Regions from separate parts of the Sphingomonas sp. Leaf37 genome, predicted to be linked through region 1. Evidence: riboswitches for the same ligand, from Rfam matches in the RefSeq annotation. Region 1 holds a riboswitch; the other holds the start of a gene.
What was found. Region 1 has a riboswitch for cobalamin ahead of LRA87_RS17375 (TonB-dependent receptor plug domain-containing protein). Riboswitches for the same ligand answer to the same signal wherever they lie in the genome.
Positions count from the first base shown of each region.

Region 2: linked by a shared signal. The riboswitch ahead of LRA87_RS00290 (putative oxygenase MesX) and the one ahead of LRA87_RS17375 (TonB-dependent receptor plug domain-containing protein) in region 1 are both predicted to bind cobalamin.

Region 1 is NZ_CAKLAX010000006.1:45,268-52,747, reverse strand. It holds gene LRA87_RS17400 (ABC transporter ATP-binding protein) at 1-264, opposite strand, end outside; gene LRA87_RS17395 (FecCD family ABC transporter permease) at 261-1,223, opposite strand; gene LRA87_RS17390 (ABC transporter substrate-binding protein) at 1,220-2,032, opposite strand; gene cobO (cob(I)yrinic acid a,c-diamide adenosyltransferase) at 2,029-2,631, opposite strand; gene LRA87_RS17380 (aminotransferase class I/II-fold pyridoxal phosphate-dependent enzyme) at 2,628-3,602, opposite strand; gene LRA87_RS17375 (TonB-dependent receptor plug domain-containing protein) at 3,602-5,554, opposite strand; cobalamin riboswitch at 5,685-5,887, opposite strand; gene cobU (bifunctional adenosylcobinamide kinase/adenosylcobinamide-phosphate guanylyltransferase) at 5,916-6,437, shown strand; gene LRA87_RS17365 (hypothetical protein) at 6,496-7,203, shown strand; gene LRA87_RS17360 (hypothetical protein) at 7,249-7,480, opposite strand, start outside.
Region 2 is NZ_CAKLAX010000001.1:82,033-89,512, forward strand. It holds gene LRA87_RS00265 (aldo/keto reductase) at 1-301, shown strand, start outside; gene LRA87_RS00270 (RbsD/FucU family protein) at 630-1,082, shown strand; gene LRA87_RS00275 (sialidase family protein) at 1,079-2,170, shown strand; gene LRA87_RS00280 (amidohydrolase family protein) at 2,167-3,006, shown strand; gene LRA87_RS00285 (methionine synthase) at 3,123-4,151, opposite strand; gene LRA87_RS00290 (putative oxygenase MesX) at 4,181-5,167, opposite strand; cobalamin riboswitch at 5,289-5,509, opposite strand; gene LRA87_RS00295 (helicase-related protein) at 5,771-7,480, opposite strand, start outside.

The DNA of each region.
Region 1 (7,480 bases):
CACGTCGGCCGCCTGCGGCAGCAGCCCGATCGCCCGTGCCCGCTCGCGCCGGTCGATCGTCTGCACGTCGCGCCCGTCCAGCGTCGCACGGCCGCTGTCCGGCTGCCGCAACGCCGCGAGACAGGCGAGCAACGTGCTCTTGCCGGCACCGTTCGCACCGAGCAGCGCCGTCACCCGTCCGCGCCGGAAGGCGAAGCTGACGTCGTCGAGTATGCGATTGCCGCCCAGCGACAGGCCGATCGCTTCGGCAGCGAGCACGCTCATGCGAGCCTCCGGCGCATGCGGAATAACAAATACATGAAGAACGGCCCGCCCAGCATCGACATCGCTATTCCGAGTCGCAGTTCGCTGACCGTTGGCGCGAGCCGCACGAGGCTATCCGCCAGCGTCAGCAACAGCGCGCCGCCGAGTGCGGAGGGCAGCAGGATAGCGGAAGGCCGGTTGCCCGCCAGCGGCCGGACGAGGTGCGGCACCATCAGCCCGACGAAGCCGATCACCCCCGCCGACGCCACCGATGCGCCGACGGTCAGCGCGATGCCGGCGATGACGACATATTGCAGCCGCCCCGGATCGACGCCCATCGACCGCGCCGCCTGTTCGCCCAGCGTCAGCGCATCCAGCGCACGTGCCGTCGTCGCCAGCAGGGCCGCACCTATCACGATCAGCGGCAGCGCGACCTTGACGTCGTCCCAGCTACGGTCGGTCAGCGCGCCGAGCAGCCACGTCACGATCTGCGACGAGACGAACGGCGTCGGCGCAAGACTGATCGCCAGGCTGGTGAGCGATCCGGTGATGCTCGTCAGGATCATCCCCGCCAGCGTGAACAGGATCAGGCTGCCCGATCGTCCGGCAATCACCGCCAGCAACGCCATCGTCCCCGCCGAGCCGAGCAGCGCGAAACCAGGCAGCAGCCACAGCTGCGCGGCATAGCCGAAATACAGCGCCAGCACGGCGCCCAGCGCCGCGCCGGACGACACGCCGAACAGCCCGGGATCGGCGAGCGGATTACGCAGATACCCCTGCATCACCGCCCCCGACAGCCCCAGCGCCGCCCCCACCAGCAACGCCAGCACGGTGCGTGGCAAACGCAATTCGACCATGATGATCGATCGCGGATCGGCCGCCGTCCACGCATCCAGCGGCACCCACACCTTGCCCGACGCTACCGACAGCGCGGCGACGATGACCACGCCGACCAGCAGTAGAAGGTTGAGCCGGCTCATACGCCATAGCCTTTGCGGATGGCACGCAGCCGCGTCATCGCCGCGATGATCGTCGGCCCGCCGCAATTCATCAGCCGCGTAGGATAGGGCGCGATCGCGATCCGCTGGCCCAGCCGCTTCACCGCCGGATGCGCGGTCACGCGATCCTCCCCCACCTCGGCCGCGCCCATCGACAGCAGCACGCGCGGCGGCCTGGCGATCAGATATTCCAACGGCAGCACATCCCATTTCTTCAGGCCATAGACCGCGCTCATGTTGCGGAAACCGGCGCGGCGCAGCAGGTCGTCGGACAGCGTTCCCGCCCCCGGCACCAGCCCGCCTGATTGCCAGATCAACGCCGGCACCGTCGCACCCGCCACCGGCCGCGCCGCCACCGCGATACGCCGGGCGAGCGCCTCGCCCCGCGCCGAATGACCGGCGACCCGCGCGATGTCGCGCACCTGCGCCTCGCTCTCCTCGACCGAATCCGGCACCGGATATTGCACGATCGCGATGCCCATCCGCTTGAGCGCGGCGAGCGTCGCGGGTTCGACGTGCGGCCCGGTGATGACCATGTCGGGGGCGAGCGCCACCACCTCTTCCGCCGTCCCCGACGTCGCGCGGAACCGCCGCGCCAGCGCCAGCGGGATCGACGTCGCGCGCGGGTCCTGCGAATAATGGCTGATCCCGGCGATCTGCGCGCGGTCGGCAACCTGCATCAGCACCGCATCGATACACGGGTTGATCGACACGATCCGTGGCATCCGCGGCAGCGGTGCCGCCGACACGAGCGGCAACAGCGCAATCGCCAATGCAAGTCGTCGGATCAATATTCGACCCCCTTCTGCGCCTTGAACCCGGCCTTGTAGGGATGCTTCACCTCGGTGAAGTCGGTGATCAGGTCGGCGATCTCCAGCAATTCCGGCTTGGCGTTGCGGCCGGTGATGCAGATATGCTTGGTCAGCGGCCGCTCCTTCAGGAACGTGACGATCTCGGCGATGGGCAGCGTATCGTCGCGCAGTACGATGTTGAGTTCGTCGAGGATGACGAAATCCACGTCCGGATCGAGGATCATCGCCTTCGATCGCTCCCACGCAGCCTGCGCCGCGGCGATGTCGAGCGCGCGGTCCTGCGTGTCCCAGGTGAAACCTTCGCCCATCACCTCGAACGTCGCCAGTTCGGGATGCACGTCGAAGAAGTTGCGCTCCCCCGTCTCCCACTTGCCCTTGACGTATTGCAGGATCGCGACCTTCAGGCCCCAGCCGATGCTCCTGATCGCCATTCCGAACGCGGAGGACGACTTGCCCTTGCCGTTGCCGGTGTGGACGATCAGCAGCCCGCGCTCGAGCGTGCGGCGGGCTTGCATCTTCTCGCGCGCCGCGGCGACGCGCGCCATGCGGGCGTTGTGACGGGCATGATCTTCGGTCATCGACGAAACTCCTCGAGGGCGGCGGCCAGTCGGGTCAGTCCCGCCGCACCGCGCGGCAGAGCGATCCGCAACCGGTCGTCGCGATCGGCAAACGGCCGGGTCAGGATGGCATGGCGCGCGAGCAGATCAAACAGATCGATGGCGCTTTCGCAGGCGATCAGGCGGAACAACGGCGCGCTGCCGACGATGCCCAGACCGGCACCATCGAGCAGGCGGTCGAGCAACGCACCCGTCTCGTCGATGCGTGCTTGCTGCGCCCGCCGCCACGCCGCGTCATGATAGGCCGTGGTGCCGATGGCGACCGCCGCCGACGACACGGGCCAGTCGCCCAGCATCGCCCGCAATCGACCGCCAAGGTTCCCGCCGGTGACGACGAACCCCAGCCGCACCCCGGGCAGGCCATAGAATTTGCCGAACGATCGCAGCACGATCAGCCGGTCGTTCGCCCGATCGCAGAGGCCACCGGCGGGATCGGCATAGGCTTCGTCCACGACGATCGTCAGCCGCGCAGCGAGCGCCAACAGGGTGTCGCGACCGACGACCCGGCCATCCGGATTGGCGGGATTGGCCAGCACCAGCAGATCGTGATCCGTCACGACGTCCGGCGTCACGACGGGGGTAGCGTCCGGCCACGCGGCACGGTGGCCCGCATAACCGGGCTGCACCACCGCGGGCCGCTCCACCGCCAGCAGCGGGGCAAGCAGCCGCATCGCCATATCCGTTCCTGGCACTGCGACCACCTGCGCCGGGTCGGCGACCCCGAACGCCTGCGCCGCCGCCGCTTCCAGTGCGGCGATCCCCCCCGGTTCGGGCAGGCGATCGAAGTGCAGCGGCACGTCCCCGACCGGCCACGCCCAGGGCGCGATGCCGGTGGACAGGTCGAGCCAGTCGTCGCCGCCGAACAGCACGCGCGCCTCCGCCACCCGCCCGCCATGCGCGCAGAAGGTGGCAAGGGCGCTGGCGTCGATCATCAATAGGTCAGCCGCACGCCGCCGAACGCACCGCGGCCGGGCTGACCATATTGATAGATCGTCTGGTAACGCGCATCGAACGCGTTCTCGATCCGGCCATAGACCTCGATGTTCCGGGTGACCGGGAATGCGGCGCGGACGTCGGTGACGACATAGCCGTCCAGCCGGCGCGCGTTCGACGCATTGTCGAAACTGTCGCCGATCGCGGTGATCGTCGCCCCCGTGGTCAGCCCGAACGGCCAGCGATAATCGGCGTTCACCGTCACGCTGCTGTCTGGCCGCCGCGCCAGATCGCGGCCGAAGTTCGCGGTGCCGGTCGACCGGTTCTTCGCATCGAGATAGGTGTAGCTAGCTGCGAAGGTCAGCGCCTCGACCGGGCGCAACGTCAGCGTCGCCTCGACCCCTTGCGCCCGCGTGCGCGCGATGTTGCCGTAGGTGCCGTTCGGCCTACCCGCGCAGATGCCGGTCAATGGCGCGGTGCACGACACGAACGTGATGAGGTCGGTCGACGTCCGCCGAAAATAGGTCGCGCCCACTTCCACCGCGCCATCCAGCGCCCGCTGCGTCACACCCGCGTCCCAGCCCTTCGACCGTTCGGGATCGAGCCGCGCATTGCCGTATTCGCTCTGCAACTGGTACAGCGTCGGTGCCTTGAACCCTTCCGAATAGCTGGCCCGGAATGCCGTCGCGCCGCCGTTGGGCGAATAGACGCCGCTACCCGAGAAGGTCGTCTCGCCGCCGAAGATATTGTGGTCATCGTGGCGCACGCCGCCGGTCGCGGTCAGTCCGGCGATCGGCGTCACCGCCAACTGGCCATAGACGCTGAAGATGCGCGCGCGACCACGGGTCACCGGCCCCCCGAAGCTCGACGTCGAGAAGCGCGACACCTCCCGCTCCGCCCCGAAGGTCGCGAACACCGCCGAATCGAGGTCTACCGTCCCCTGATATTCCAGCCGGTCGTTGCGACCGATGCCGCGGAACGTCTCGGTCGGGATACCCTCGGGATCGATGTTGCGGCGATCGGTGTCGGTGTGCGCATAGCCGAAGCGATTGCGGAAACGGCCGTCGAACAACGCGGCATTCAGGCCGGCATAGCCGACCCATTGTTCGTTATCGCCATATTCGCGGGTGTCGCCGAACGTGAAGCGCGGCGCGGGGAAGCCGTCAATATCGGTCCGCCCGTTGCTGTAGAAACCACGCAGGTCGATCGACACATTCTGCATCAGGTCGATACCGAGGCTGCCGTTGGCGGCATAGTTGCGGAACCCGTCACGCTCCTTGCCGAGGGCGTAGGTCGAGACGCCGTCGCTGGTGAAATAGCCGCCGCCCAGGCTGGCGGACACCGGCCCGGCCTTGCCCGATACGTTGGCGAACGCCTGACCGGTGTCGTGCCAGCCGCCTTCGGCGCGAGCGTTGACGCTGAGCTGCTCGGTCGGCGGGCGGGTGATCAGGTTGACGACGCCGCCGATCGCCTGGCTGCCCCACAACACCGATTGCGCGCCGCGCAGCACCTCGATCCGGCTGATGTTTCCGACCAGCAGATTGCCGAAGTTGAAGCCGCCACCGGGCGAGGACGGATCGTTCAGCTTGATGCCGTCGATCAGCGCGACCGTCTGGTCGCTGTCCGCGCCACGGATGTTGACCGATGTGGCGGTGCCCGCGCCGCCGTTGCGCACCACGGTGACGCCGGGCGTCTGGCGCAGCAGGTCGGACACAACCACCGCCTGACGCGTGCGGATCGTCTCTTCGTCCAAGACGGTAACAGACTGGCCGACGGTGGAAGCAGGCCGCGCCGCGCGATTAGCGGTGACGACGATGGACTCGTCCGCCTCGGCGGCCTGCGCCAGCCCGCCCGTGGACTGGGCGCTCCTGGCGGTCGGAATGGTCTGGGCGAATGACGGGGTTGCGGCGGCGATGCACGGCAACAGGATCAGACAGGCATAATTCTTCACGGTGAGTCCCCTTCGTTCAACAACGGGGACACGCGCCACGGCTCGCCGGAACCGATGATCCGTCGCGCACGACCCCAACACCGTCGTCACGCGAGGAAACCCTCGATCGCCCGGAACACCCCGTCCGCACGAAGGACAACCGCGACAGGCAGGTCTCCTGGCTTCCGGGTCGTCGCCTTGCCCGGCCTTCCCGGATCGGATGATCCAGTGGCACACGATGGAGCAGGGCTCGCCGGTCACAGTTGCGGGGACAGCCCCGGATGACGAGCGGATCGCTCGCTTCCGGGTTCCCTTTTCATTCCATCTCTGGAAACCTGTCGCGACCGCGCCCCTAGAGGCGAGCCGGGTGGAAGGCAAGACGATGGTGGCGACGACATTCTTTCTGGGGGGCGCGCGATCGGGCAAGAGCCGGCTGGCGCAAGCGGCCGCGGAAGCATATGCAGGCCCGCTCGCCTACCTCGCCACGGCCGAGGCCTTCGACGACGAGATGACCGATCGCATCGCGCGGCATCGGGCCGATCGGGATGCGCGCTGGACCACGATCGAATGCCCGCTCGCGCTGCCGGAAGCGATCGGCGCGGGACGGCAGGGTGCGATGCTGGTGGATTGCCTGACCCTGTGGCTGTCCAACGTGATGCTGGGCAACCACGACGTCGCGGCGCGATCCGCCGATCTGCTTGCCGCGATCGATGCCGCGCGAGTGCCCTTGTTCTTGGTCAGCAACGAAGTGGGGCTGGGCATCGTCCCCGAACACCCGCTTGGCCGGGCGTTTCGCGACGAGGCTGGGCGACTGAATCAGGCGGTGGCGGCGCGGGTGGATCGGACGGTGTTTGTCGTCGCGGGCATGATCCTGCCATTGCAGTCGTTCGATCCGGGCAGCTGATCGGCGACGGCGATGTTTCCCCTCGCCGCGCCGTAGCGTCACCGCTAGGATCGCACCCATGAACGATACCGCCACCACCGGCGGCGCCTCCGGCGCCAGTCTGATCCCCAGCACCACCGACGCCTTCACCTACGCGCACCTCATCGTCATTGCGATCTTCGCCGTGGTGGTGATCGTCGCGATCGTCTGGGGCATGCGTCTCAAGAGTCAGCGCAAGACGGCCGAGCACGATATCGCCGAACGCAATGATGAGGTGGAGCATGCAGCGGAACCGACGAAAGCAGCGCCTGCACCGGCCGTCGTAGAGCGACCCGTTTCGCCGCCGCCAGCCACCCCGCCCGCATCCGAACCGGTCATGGTGCCACAGGCCCTACCCGCCGCGCCCGAGCCGGCAAGGCTCGAACCGTCGGTTCCGCCATCGCCGGCAGTACCGTTGGCCGACGAACCGATCGCCGCCGGCGCATCGCTCGACGCCAGCCCGGCGACGGAAGCTGCCTCGACGCCTGTCGCGACCGGCGGCAATCCTGCCGACGCACCGGTGACGACGCTGAAGGGCCTGGGTCCCAAACTGGCCTCGCGGCTGGGCGAATTGGGCGTGAGCACGGTGGGACAGATCGCGGCGCTGACCGATGACGAGGCCATGCGACTCGACGCGGAACTCGGCCCCTTTACCGGCCGGCTGGCGCGCGACCGCTGGATCGAACAGGCGCGTTTCCTGGCGGCAGGCGATCAGGCAGGTTTCGAATCGGTGTTCGGCCGGCTGTAGACTGGCGACCCGCGGACAGCCTTCGAGGGGGCAGGTTCCCCTGTGTCAGGCCGTACGATCTCTCGACATGGCGACCCGGCCGGCGAATGCGGACATAGCGACACAGGGAACGGCCAGCAGCGTCAGCAGCGCCAGCGCGAGCGGCGAAAAGATACCCATGCCGGTGTTCGCCGACAGCACCGGGAGTTGCGCAAAGGTGACGATCGCCCCTGCACTCCAGTGTCGCCGCCGGAAAACGTAGCCCCCGATCGCTGCGAAAAGGAACGACGCCGGATAC
Region 2 (7,480 bases), on a different contig from region 1:
GAGCCTGAAGCGGCTGGGCCGGGCTGTCGACATCCTTTACGTCCATGACGTCGACGCATCCGCGCACGGTGATAGCACGGGGGCGGATGCCCGCATCGCCGAACTGGTCGATGGCGGCGGCTGGCGGGCGCTGATCGAATTGCGCGCCGCCGGCGACGTGCGGGCGATCGGTGCGGGCGTCAACGAGGTGCGGGCCTGCCTGCGCCTGCTCGAGGTTGCGGACCCGGATCTGTTCCTGCTCGCGGGGCGCTTACTTTGCTCAACCAGCAGGCGCAGGACGACCTGTTGCCGCGCTGTCTGACGGACGGGGTGGGGATCGTGATCGGCGGACCATTCAACAGCGGTATTCTGGCGACCGGTGCGGTTGCCGGCGCATGGTACGATTGCGTCGGCAGGCGAGGCGGTGATGGAGCGCACGCGAAGGCTCGACGCGGTACGCGTCGCCTGTGGCGTGCCGCTCGCCGCGGCGGGGCTCGCCTTTCCGTTGCGGCATCCCGCTGTCGTGTCCGTCATCCCGGCGGATGGACTCCGGATGAGGTCCGCCGCAACGTCGCACTGCTCGATCATCCGATCCCGCCCGCCCTGTGGCGCGATCTGGCCGGAGAAAGACTGATGCACCCGGACGTAACATGCTGATCGGTCTCGATCCCCTGCTGGGTCCCGATCTGCTCGCTGCGCTGCGGGCGATGGGCCATGGCGATGAGATCGCACTGGTCGATGCGAACTTTCCTGCCGCGGCGCGGGCACGGCGGCTGGTGCGCTGCGACGGGCATACGCTGATCCGCATGCTGTCCGCGATCGTCGGCGTGTTGCCGCTGGACGACTTCGACGATGCCGTCTTTTCGATGGCGGTGGTGGGCGATTCCGATCGCATGCCCGAAACGGTGGCCGACATGGCGGATGTGCTGCACGGGTCCGGTTACGACCGGCCGATCGTTCCGCTCGAACGCCATGCCTTTTACGATCGTGCGGCGGAATGCTTCGCGATCGTCGCGACGGGCGAAACGCGGCTGTATGGCAATGTTATCCTGCGCAAGGGCGTCATCCGCACGCCAGGCGCTGCGAAGGGAGTCGATGCATGACCTATCGATGGCTGGTGATCGCGCTGTTGGCGTTCGCGCCCTCCACGGTTCCGACGGGGGTGGCGGCGATGCAGGCCGGTCCGGTGGCCGACCCCGCCCGGTCCGCGATCCGGACGATGGAGTTCGTCTACGACACCGCACCCTATCCGCAGAGCCATGCATCGACGATCGTGCAGACGCGCGGCGGGACGATCGCCGCGGCGTGGTTCGGCGGCACGTACGAACGTCATCCGGACGTCGAAATCTGGTTCGCGAGGCGTGGCCCGGCCAAATGGGATACGCCCAGGTCCGTCGCAACCGGCATCCAGCCGGACGGTACGCGACTGCCGACGTGGAATCCCGTGCTGTTCCAGGATCCGAAGGGGCCGCTCCACCTGTTCTACAAGGTCGGGCCCAGCCCCCAGCAATGGTGGGGCATGGTCATCAGCTCGATCGACGAGGGTCGCAGCTGGAGCCGCCCGCGCCGCTTGCCCGACGGAGTGTTGGGTCCGATCAAGAACAAGCCGGTGGTTCTCGCCGACGGCGACTGGCTGTCCCCGTCCAGTACGGAGCAGGCGGACGGCGGCGGCTGGTCGCTGCATTTCGAGCGTAGCCGCGATGCCGGCAAGACGTGGACTGCCACGCCGCCGGTCGATCCGGGGTCCAGATTCGACGCGATCCAGCCGAGCGTGCTGATGTTGCGCGATGGCCAGCTTGAGGCGGTTGCGCGTACGCGGCAGGGCGTCGTCGCCGCGACCTTCTCCCGCGACGGCGGGCGGAGCTGGGGGCCGCTGATGCCGGTCGATCTGCCCAACCCCAATTCCGGCACCGATGCGATCACGTTGCGCGATGGACGGCAGCTGATCGTCTACAATCATGCCGCGCATTCGCCCGCGATGCCGGGCAAGGGGGTGCGCTATCCGATCAACATCGGCCTGTCCGATGACGGCGTGCGCTGGCGCAACGTCCTGACGCTGGAGGACAAACCGCTGAAGGACGGCTACGCCTATCCTGCGGTGATCCAGTCGGCGGACAATCTGGTCCACATCACCTACACCTACGATCGGCGACGCATCCGCCATATCGTGATCGACCCCGCCCGGCTGTGACCGTGGTGGCAAACGACCGGCCGGTCATATGCGACAGCCATGTGCATCTATGGTCGCTGGCGTCGCGGTTTCATCAGTGGCCAGGCGCCGATCTGGCGGATATCCATCGTGACTTCGGCCTCGCCGATCTCGCCGCCCTGCCGCTGGACCGCGCCGTGTTGGTGCAGGCACAGCCCGATCCGCGCGAGACGGACTGGCTGCTCGACATCGGCGCGCGGGCGCCGAACGTCGCCGGCGTGGTCGGCTGGACCGCACTGGATGCGGCGGACGCTCCCGATGCCATCGCACGCCTTGCCGCACGACCGAGATTACTGGGCTTGCGTCCGATGCTGCAGGACATGCCCGACGCGCGCTGGATCCTGCGCCGCGAACAGGATGCCGCGATCGAGGCCATGGTGACGCACGACCTGTGTTTCGATGCGCTGGTCCGGCCCCGGCATCTGCCCGCGATCCACCTGTTGGCCCGGCGCTGGCCGGACTTGCGTATCGTGATCGATCATGCCGCCAAACCCGATCCGGTGAACGGAGACCTCGATCGATGGCGGCTCGACATGGCGGAACTCGCGGCACTGCCCAACGTGTGGTGCAAGCTGTCCGGCCTGCTGACGGAACTGCCGGCGCCAGCATCGGAAGTCCTGCTATCCGGCTGCATGGACCACGTCATCGGGGTGTTCCCGGACCGGCTGATGTGGGGCAGCGACTGGCCGGTGCTGCTGCTAAGCGGATGGAATTACAGCGACTGGCTGGATCATTCCCTGCGTTTCATACAGGACCGTGTGCCAGAGCGGGTGCAGGGCATATTCCGCTCGTCTGCGGAATCCTTCTACGGATTATGATGATGTCCGGAGTCGGCTTATCCGATGCCGGTGCGGCGCTGGCCGATGGGGCGGATGAAGGTCGCGGCGGCGTCATGCCGCCGCTCGCGACTATTCTCCGTTTGCCGGGATCGCGGTCAGGCCGAAAGCTCTCGCCGCACGATCGCCGCACCCGCACCCAATGCCCTCAGTTTTCCTCTCGCGACATCGCGAGACAAGGGCGCCATGCCGCAGTTCGTGGCGGGATAGAGCTTGTCCGCATCGACGAACCTGAGTGCTTTGCGCAGGGTATCCGCCACCTGTTCCGGCGTTTCGATCGTATCGGTCGCCACGTCGATGGCACCGACCATCACCTTCTTGCCCCGGACGAGCTCGATAAGGTCCATCGGCACCCGTGAATTCTGACATTCCAGCGAGATGATATCGATTCGGGACTTTTGCAGGTTGGGAAAGGTTTGCTCATACTGGCGCCACTCCGATCCCAAGGTTTTCTTCCAGTCGGTGTTGGCCTTGATGCCGTAGCCATAGCAGATATGCACGGCGGTCTCGGCCTTGAGTCCCTCGGCCGCCTTTTCCAGCGTGGCGATCCCCCAGTCGTTCGCTTCGTCGAAGAAGACGTTGAACGCGGGCTCGTCGAACTGGATGATGTCGACGCCGGCCGCTTGCAGCTCCCTGGCTTCCGCGTTCAAAATCCTGGCGAACTCCCAGGCCAGCTTCTCGCGGCTCCTGTAATGGTCATCGTAAAGAGTATCGATCATCGTCATCGGACCCGGCAGCGTCCATTTGATCGGCCGGTCGGTCTGCGCGCGCAGAAACTTCGCATCGTCGACGAAGACCGACTTCGGCCGCGACACGGCACCGACTACCGTCGGCACGCTCGCATCGTAGCGATTGCGAATCCTGACGACCTCGCGCTTGGCAAAGTCGACTCCGCTGAGATGTTCGACGAAGGTCGTGACGAAATGCTGGCGCGTCTGTTCGCCGTCTCCGACGATATCGATCCCGGCCTGCCGTTGATCATCGACGGCCAGTCGCAAGGCATCCTGCTTGCCGGCCGCCAGCTCATCACCCTCCAGCTTCCACGGCGACCAGAGCGTCCCGGGCTCTGCAAGCCAGGAAGGTTTGGGCATGCTGCCCGCGGTGGTGGTCGGCAACAACGTCGTCATGATGATTTCGCCTGTATTGTTCGTGGTGTTCAAAGACCGCAGGTCGCCGCCCATCGCGTCAGCATCGCGCCATGCGGCTTGATGAAATGGTCTTCGGCGAACTTGCCCTGCTCGACGGCCAGCCTGCTGCGCTCGTCGCGATCGTAGACGATCCGGGTCAGGGAATAATCCTGGGACCCGAGGCTCGGCTGATAAAGCTCGGCCGCAACCGAATTTGCGTTGTAGATTTCGGGACGATAGATCTTCTGGAACGTTTCCATCGTGGCAATTGTACTGGCGAGCTCGATATCGCCATAGTCACCGGCCAGATCGCCGATGTGGTAGAACGCCAACGGTGCAACGCCATGACGCGGCATGAAATAGCGCACCTTCATCCCCATTTTCGCGAAATACTCGTCGGTCGGGGAAAACTTGCCGTTCGTATATTCGAACCCGAGAACGGAATGTTCGCCGGCGACCCGGCAGTAGGATTCCTTGCTCGAAACGCTCAGACAGATGACCGGCGCTTTGCTGAAGGTGTTTCGATAGGCGCTGGAATGCAGAAAGTGCCTGAACAGGCTGCCGTGCAGATCGCCGAAGTCCTTAGGTGCACCACCGTCAGGATTCCGCCCGAGATGCTCCGGCAGGCGGACGCTGAAGTCGTAATCTCGAATGTAGGATGAAAAGTTGTTGCCGACCATGCCGTCGATGCGTTCGCCGGTGGCTGTGTCAATAACGGTCGTCTGCAGGATTTCGATCAGCGGGAACGTGTCGACGCTGCCCTGCGCACGCATCTGCAAGGCGGCGGAAATGATCGTGAGCGCGACCGAATAACGATCGCCTGCGGGGTTATCCCGATGCATCAAGGAGTTGAAGCGATTGTCGATCATCCTCAACGTGTTGCGTAAATTCGCCCGACGGCTTTCGCCGCGGGCCAGATTCGCGAAGTTGGTGGTGATGCGGGTATTGTCGGCCGGACGATAATCCTCATCGAACGGGATGCTGCTTATCGTGAACGTGAACTCGCTATCCGTCATACTTCACCTGCATTTGCCGGGCAGGGTCTGAGGAAGAGCGCGCAGGGCCGCACAGGCCCGGATGGCGCAAGCCACGGAACGTGCATCGAACGCGATCCACCGGAGGAACCCCCGTCCGAGGAACGTTTTGGCGTCGGAGGCAGGTCTCCTGGCTCACGGGTCAATGCGGTGGTTCCGGCCTTCCCGGGCTTTGTGCAAAGCCCAGTGACACGAATTGGAACCGCCGCTCGCCGCTTACAGTTGCGGGGGCAGCGCCGGATTATGTCCGCAGGACATCACCGGCTTCCCGTCTTAGCCTCATCGCCATGCCTGGGATGAGGAACCTCGACGAGCCGGTTCAACACCATCCGCGAGACTCTGTCAATAACGATATAAAGATATCTTTATATCGTTATATCCTGTGACGATCGAAATGCGGGGTGACAAGGGGCCGGGAGCCGGCACGCCAGGCCGTTCGTGGCCGGCAGATGGTCGATTGGTGCCGACCCCGAGCGGCCGATCGAGGATGTGTTGCGTCTGCGGAGGGTGGCCCGATTTGCGCGAGAGCGCGCACCGCATCCGTTCCGGATCCGCGGACCCGACCCGCTGACGCCGCCGATCACGTCATCCTGCCGCCGCGTGCATCAGAGCACCCACCCGCTCGAGCCGCGCTTCCGGATCATCAATGGCTTCGGCAAGCAAGACCCGCCCCTTCTTTTCCGGCAATCCCAGTTTCGCGGCGAGCGCGGCGACGTCGCCACGCGGGGTAAAGGCGATCGCCGCAGGCCCCGCGTCGATCCGCGCGACGTCCGCCACCCGCATGTGCAGGCGCAGCCGCGCGATTGTCAGCAGGCGGCGTGCCTCGACCGGAGCCTCGCCGAAGCGGTCGGTCAGCTCCTCCTCGAACCCGTCGAGTTCGTCGGCCGACACGATCCGCGCCAGTCGCGCATACAGCGCGACCCGCATGTTCACGTCGGGGATCCATTCCGCAGGCAGACGGCCATCAATGCCGAGGTGCAGCACCGGGGTCCATCGTTCGACGCTCTCCCCCCGCGCCTCGCGCAACGCGCCTTCCAGCAGTTGCTGGTACAACTCGACGCCGATCAGGCGCATATGCCCGGCCTGCGTGTCGCCGATCAGGTCGCCGGCACCGCGCAGGTCGAGATCGCGGGCGCTGATCGCGAACCCCGCGCCGAGCCGGTCGAACGCTTCCAGCGTGCGTAGCCGCTTGATCGTGCGGGGCGCGATCGCGTCGTCTGCGTCGGTGAACAGCAATACCTGTCCGCGTCGGCTGCCGCGCCCGACGCGCCCGCGCAACTGATGCAATTGCGCCAGACCGAAGCGGTCGGCATGCATGATGGCCATGGTGTTGGCGCGCGGGACGTCCAGCCCGGCCTCAATGATGTTGGTCGCCAGCAGGACGTCGCCGTCGCCGCGTCCGAACCGCACCATCGATGCATCGATATCCGCCGCCGGCATCTTGCCGTGCGCGGATAGCACGTCCAGCTCGGGCACCAGACGGTCGAGCAAGGCCGCGAGCGGCGCCATGTCGGCAATGCGCGGCACCACCACGAAGCTCTGCCCGCCCCGGCTGTGCTCGCGCAGCAGCGCCGCCCGCAACGTCGCGTCGGCGAACGCACTGACGGCGGTGCGGATCGGCTGACGCCGCGCCGGCGGGGTCGCGATGATCGACAGCTGGCGCAGGCCGACCATCGCGGCCTGTAGCGTCCGCGGGATCGGCGTCGCCGACAGGGTGAGGACATGGCCGCTGGACAGCTGTTGCAGCCGGTTCTTGTCCGCGGCGCCGAAGCGCTGCTCCTCGTCGACGATGACGAGCGCGAGGTCCTTGTAGACGACACCCTTGCCGGCAATCGCGCCGGTGCCGACTACGATGCGGATGGTTCCGTCGGCGAGACCGGCCTTTACCGCCTTGCGTTCGGCCGCGCCGGAGGTGCGGGACAGGCTGGCGACGGTGATGTCCGTATCGGCGAACCGGTTGGTAAAGGTTTCGAAATGCTGCCTCGCCAGCACGGTCGTAGGCGCAGCGATCGCCACCTGACGACCCGACAATGCCGCGACCGCGGCGGCCCGTACCGCCACTTCGGTCTTGCCGAACCCGACATCGCCGACCACCAGCCGGTCCATCGGCCGTCCGCTGGCAAGGTCGGAGCGCACCGCCTCGATCGCCGCCAGCTGGTCCGGCGTTTCCGAAAAGGGGAAGCCGGCCGCGAAACGCTCGTAATCGGCCGGTGCCGCATCCAGCACCGGCGCAGTGTGGTTCGCGCGCTCTTCCGCGAGCGCGGTCAGTGCCTTGGCGGTTTCGGCGATGGCCGC